2 regions of the Lactobacillus sp. B4007 genome follow, and region 1 is predicted to be linked to the other one. Evidence: predicted binding sites of a transcription regulator. Region 1 holds the regulator's gene; the other holds the start of a gene.
The links. Region 1 encodes LexA, which represses DNA repair genes until DNA is damaged. Its sites were predicted from a motif close to CNAACANNTGTTNG; they were not measured.
Positions count from the first base shown of each region.

Region 2: a site for LexA is predicted at 2,072-2,085, ahead of recA (recombinase RecA). Genes of this name have one in related genera too.

Region 1 is NZ_JAFNPA010000003.1:187,455-190,644, reverse strand. Features, by position in the region: gene J3U54_RS06155 (ABC transporter ATP-binding protein) at 1-595, opposite strand, end outside; gene J3U54_RS06150 (YneF family protein) at 669-884, opposite strand; gene J3U54_RS06145 (DUF896 domain-containing protein) at 954-1,202, opposite strand; gene lexA (transcriptional repressor LexA) at 1,355-1,978, shown strand; gene J3U54_RS06135 (MerR family transcriptional regulator) at 2,019-2,378, opposite strand; gene J3U54_RS06130 (hypothetical protein) at 2,441-2,737, shown strand; partial or broken gene J3U54_RS06125 (nucleoside phosphorylase) at 3,012-3,190, opposite strand, start outside.
Region 2 is NZ_JAFNPA010000002.1:103,286-106,475, reverse strand. Features, by position in the region: gene rny (ribonuclease Y) at 1-743, opposite strand, end outside; gene recA (recombinase RecA) at 877-1,989, opposite strand; gene J3U54_RS03745 (ABC transporter permease) at 2,125-2,784, opposite strand; gene J3U54_RS03740 (osmoprotectant ABC transporter substrate-binding protein) at 2,784-3,190, opposite strand, start outside.

The sequences.
Region 1 (3,190 bases):
TATTATTGAGGCGGGAAAAAGCAGCCTGTGATTCATCAAAGGCATCATATAATTGATCGCCCAACTTCCAAGCTCCCCAAGCTAAGAATGGTAAGGGAATTAAAGCAACTATCGTCAACCGCCAGTCAACAAAGATGATCATTGCGATCATGGTTGAAACACTCATTAATAAAGAATCGACCAAAGTCAAAACACCTTCACCAGCAACTTCTTGAATAGCTGAAACATCATTGGTTGCGTGCGCCATTAAATCACCTGTTCGGTGGCGTTGATAAAAAGTGCGATCCATTTCCATAAAATGCCGAAATAATTTCGAGCGCAACTGCAGTTCTAGTTCTGCCGCTCCACCCCATATTTGCCTGCGCCACAAGTAACGAAAGCCATATAATAGTAGTGCCGCGAAAATGATTGTCAAAATTAACAAGCCATATTCTTGCCAAGAAATATGTCCTTTATCGAGCTGATCAGCCATTAGTCCTAATATTCGCGGTGGAACCAAATTAATTACAGACGTTAAAGCCAAGAAGGTCACACCAATTAGGTACCGTTTTTTCTCCTTTTTAAAAAACCATCCAAGCTTAAAAAATATACCCATTTTTCACCTTTCTTTCCAAATAAAAAGGCGGAGAAATAATCCTCCGTCTTTATTTTCAATTCAGTAAGATTGACTATTTTTGATGCTTCATCATGTTCATCACCTGGTTAACCTTCTTAGCGGAAGGCTTTTGCCCCATTTGTGACATCATGGCAACGATCATATCCTCACTGATTGGTGGATTATCTTTAAAGTATTTCTTCATGTATGCTCTTGCACCATAAAAACCGCCAACAAGGCCAATTAATAATGCAACAATAATTAAAACAATCTCTAATCCTAAATTCATAAAATAATCACCTCAATTTGTCCAATAGATATATCTTACCGAAAATCTAAGTAAATTTAAAGACGTAAATTAGTCTTTTCGTAAACCTTTCTTCCGCTGAGCTTTCTTTGCTTTTTCAGAAGTAATTTCCTTGCCATTTTTATCAATTATGACCAGGTTTTCAACATCTTGCTTAAAACCGGCACGAAAGTTCTTGATAAATTCTTGATGAAGCTTTTCACGTTCTTTTTCTTCTTCATCAGACAAACCTTCTTTTTCTTTCTTATGATATAGTTCGTTTATCCGATTAATCATCTTTTTTTCATTGTCTTCTGTCATTTTTTGCACCTCTTTCGCACTTCTCAATAAAAAGAGTCTACCCTATTTCAGCTAAGAAAAAAAGTTTAATTTCTTAGAACGCTTGTTTGTATTATGACTTAATTTCTGTTAGAATATGTTTATCAGCAAATAGACTATCATGGGAGCTAAAGATGACTAACAAACAAAGTTCAAAACAATTACAAATTTTACGTTATATCTATGACACAGTTGAAAAGCGCGGATTTCCGCCAACTGTGCGAGAAATCTGCCAAGGAGTTCAACTTTCTTCGACTTCGACTGTTCACGGTCATTTGTCACGATTGGAACGCAAAGGCCTTATTGTTAAGGATGCCACCAAGCCGCGAGCATTGGAAATAACAGACGAAGGTAAGAAAGCCATTGGCGTTAAGCCAACTGAAATTCCTGTTGTTGGTGTTGTTACTGCCGGTCAGCCAATTTTGGCGGTTGAAGATATCGAAGATTACTTCCCTCTTCCACCAGATTTAGAAAATGATGCTGGTGACTTGTTCATGCTACGTGTTCACGGGGAAAGTATGATTAATGCTGGTATTTTAAACGGTGACAATGTTATTGTTCGTAAACAAAGCTCAGCAACAAATGGTGAAATTGTTGTTGCCATGACAGATGAAAACGAGGCAACTGTTAAACGTTTTTATAAGGAAAAAGATCATTATCGTCTTCAACCTGAAAATGATAACATGGCACCGATTATTCTTAATAGTGTTCATATCTTAGGTAAAGTTGTTGGTCTTTACCGCAATAATATTAATTAGCTTTTTAGTCTGTTAGATCGTTTAATTAAAAACTGTTCATTTACTTGATGAGCAGTTTTTTTAGTGTTTTTTTCAATGCCACTAAAGCTTTTTTTCTATGGTGCAGTTCTCTGATTGCAGCATCATTTTCCGCTATTTTTTCTTCGATTAGCCGAAGATTTTGCTCATGCTGCTTTTTTGTGCCACATGACTGATCATGCAGTGCTTTGATTGCGCAAATTTCTTTTAGTGAAAAGCCCAATTCTTGTAAGTTTTTTATTTCCTGAAATGATTCTACTTCATTATCAGTAAACCAATAATTTTTTCCCTTTCGTATTGGCGTTAATAAGCTTAATTCAAGATAAAACCTAACTGTATCCTTAGTAGTATTCATTTTAGTGATAAATTCTTTTAAATACATGTATATCCTCCTTGACGTTGGGTAAACCCCCCATAGTTAAATAGCGTTAGGAGGAAAGAAAATTGAAAATTTCAACTAATTTATTGACTATTATTTACGGAACAATAATGATAATTGCGGCCTTAGCTAGCATCCCCAAAATTCCTGTTTGGTTAATCTGCTTAAACGTTATCGCAAGCGTTTTCTTAATACTGACCTGCTTAACTGGTTACCATAAATATGCGCCAATTTGTTTATTTGCACTCTTACTCATTGCGTTAATTAATGGCTATTGCCTAAAGGGAAGAATCAATTGGCTTCACTGGTTTATCAGACTGACCATAACTATTGCTTTAAGTTGGTTAAACTGGTGTTTTTAAAATAATGGCATTATTTAGTTTACAAAAGAGACCTTCTGTTTGCTATTTAATTCCACTTCAATATATTTGTTACCATTTTTAACGTTAAGTCAAGTATAATCGCTTTCATAAAAAGAATCTGATGACTTTCCACATCAGCTATGCTTTTTAACTTCACAAAGTTTTTGGTAATTTTTAGCAATAAATGCCGATATTACAACATTTTTATTTTATATTGTGAATAATTTAGGTGTTTCACTTTGGTTTCACAGCATTACTTTTCACAAAGTCAAAACTACAATTGATCTAGTATGCTTGTTGATAGTTCCAGTCCTTTACCATGCGCATCTTTACCCCAGCCACGTTCTTGATGATCCTCAATATCATTAAGTGAATCTGCAGTAAATAGAATTTGCGCAAAATCAGCTTGCCGAAATTGTGCACAAGCAGCCATTGCGGCACATTCCATTTCAA
Region 2 (3,190 bases), on a different contig from region 1:
ATTCGTCCTTTCATTTCTTCATTTGGCAAATCTACAACCGATACCGTTGTTTCTGCCACAGTATCAGCAGAACTGCTTTGAATTGCGTCAATAATAACTTTGTGTGCATAATGATCAGCTTTAGCTTGAACTTCTTCATTACTATTTCTAATCATTTCTGCTCGTTCTTTGACTAACTCATCTGATAATTGACTCAGCACCAGTTTCTTACCCTGCTCCTTATCTAAATGAGCAATTTCATAGAGCTTTTGCTGGCTCTTTTCAACTAGTTCATCAGCTTCCTGAACTTTTTGATCTAGATCAGTTTGCTCTTTAGCTAGCTGCTTTTCCTTTTCCTTGAGTTCATCCTCCCTTTCTACCATCAAAGAATTCTTGTGATTAAGAGTATCTTCTCTTTGCTGTAAACGGTTATTATCACGTGCAATCGCATCGCGCTTGACGTTTAACTCATCCTCAACTTTTTGTCGATATTCTTGAATCTTTTCTTGAGCTTCAAGAATTTTTTCTTTTTTCGTGTTTTGTGCACTTTGCTTTAAAGCATCTGCTGCTTGCTTTTGTGCGTTGACTTCAGCTTTTGCAGCATCTACTTGTGCTTTTGCCTCGGTTAATATATGGTCGGCATCGTTTTGAGCATTTTGCGCTCTTTTTTCCCAGCCATTCTTGCGAATAGCATATCCAATACCTGTTCCCAATAAAATTGAAATAATAGCAACTGCGACGGGAATCAAAATTGTATTTGTCATGATTACTATCGCCTTTTTTTATTTTTTTAAGATTATTCACACAGTATTAATAATAATGAACCGTGGTGGTGATGTCAATTAAGTAGAAAAAAACCTTGACCTATTTTACAGGTCAAGGTTAATCTCTTCGACTTTAGTTACTTTTGCTATCTGCTTCTTTTTTATCAGAAGCTTCCTTTTCTTTACTCTCAGTCTCTTTTGTTTTCTTAGCTTTGATTTTTTCAGGATCTTCGCGTTCAGCAACAGATTCTTCATCAATGCCATATGCCTGACGTACCTTTTGTTGGACTTCATCATAAATATCTGGGTGGTCTTCAAGGTATTTCTTGGCGTTTTCACGTCCTTGACCAATTCGCTCTTCATTATACGAGTACCACGAACCGGCCTTGGCAATGATATCTTTATCAGCTGCCATATCGAGAAGTTCACCACTTTGTGAAATCCCTTTACCATACATCATATCAACTTCAGCAACCTTAAATGGCGGCGCAACCTTATTCTTGACAACTTTAATCTTGACACGATTACCGGTTATCTCTCCACCAGTCTGCTTAATCTTTTCAGCTCGTCTGATTTCTAGCCGAATTGTCGAATAAAACTTCAGTGCACGTCCACCAGGTGTGGTTTCTGGATTACCAAACATAATCCCAACTTTTTCGCGAATCTGGTTAATAAAAATAGCAATTGTTTTGGTTTTATTGATATTCCCAGAAAGCTTACGCAAAGCCTGACTCATTAACCGTGCTTGAAGTCCGACGTGGCTGTCGCCCATTTCACCATCAATTTCAGCTTGGGGCACTAAAGCAGCGACTGAGTCAACTATCAAAATGTCAATCGCGCCACTAGTAATCAGCGTGTCAGCAATCTGCAAGCCTTCCTCACCTGTATTTGGTTGTGACAAAATAAGTGAGTCAACGTCAACTCCAAGTGCTTCTGCATAGGCTGGATCCATTGCGTTTTCTGCGTCAATATAGGCAGCTGTTCCCCCGCGCTTTTGCACTTCTGCTACAGCATGCAAAGCTACGGTAGTTTTACCTGAAGATTCAGGCCCATAAATTTCAACAATTCTTCCGCGCGGATAGCCGCCAACTCCAAGAGCTGCATCAAGTGCAAGCGAACCAGATGGAATGGTCGAAATTTTAGTATTTGCCTTATCGCCCATGCGCATAACAGCACCTTTACCAAAATTTTTCTCAATTTTCTTCAGTGCATTTTCTAATGCAGCCTGTTTCTCATCTTTGGCCAAGTATTTTTCCTCCTCTAGTATAGTCCTCAATTTAGTACGTACTAATTATACTTTGATTTAGTGTATATTTGCAAGGAATAAGCGAACAAATGTTTAAATTTGTTCCTTCACTACTAAATACGCGAAAAAGCTGTTTTATTTTTTTAATCCTTTCGGCTGTAACCATTTTTGCAAGAAATTTAAAATGATATCTGCCAATATGGCCATTAGTGCCGTTGGCAACGCACCAGCTAAAATAATTGCACTACCATTAGTAGCATTGGTACCACGAATTATGATATCACCTAAACCCCCTGCACCAACAAAGGAGCCAATCGAAGTAATCCCGATGGCAATAACTAACGCATTTTTTAGGCCAGCAATAATAACTGACATTGACAAAGGCAATCTAACCATGCGCAATACCTGCCATTTAGTCATACCCATGCCCTTACCAGAATCAATTACATTTTTGTCAACGCTGCGCATCCCAGTGTATGTATTTTTAATAATCGGCAACAAAGAATATAGCGTAACAGTAAAAATGACCGTCATCACGCCTAATCCCAAGCCGATCATTACAATTGACAGTAATGCCAGCGAAGGAATAGTTTGAATAAAGTTAGCAATTTCAACGACAAAATCACCTAAATGAGCATTACGTGAAATAAAAATACCTAACGGAATTCCAATAATGGCCGCAAATAACACGCCATAAATCGAAATTAGAAAAGTTCGATTAAACTGTTCAAGCACATAAAAGCCATTATGTTGATAATAATAAATAAATTGCTGCCATAAAGATAATCTAGCCATTATTTCTCCTTTCTAAAGTAATCATGCTTTACTAAGAATTGGTGCGCCACCGTGGACGGTTCAAGCAGCTTATCATCAACGTCATAATTCATTTTACGAATATCATGAACACTAATGTTACCTACTAACCGCTCTAAAAGTGGTTTTAATTCCGGGTGCTTGCGCAAAACATAGTTATTAATCAACATACCGCAATTATACGGTGGAAAGAAGTGTTTATCATCTTTTAACAGGTGCAGCTTATAACTATCGATTCGGCCATCGGTTGAATAACCTAAAATAACGTCCATTTTGCCATTTTTTAAAGCTGAATAAACTAACCCGATGTTCATCGGATGGGCTTTGGCAAAAGTGATGCCATAAGCTGTCTGAAAAGCAGGATAGCCTACTCCTGGGGCATTAACCC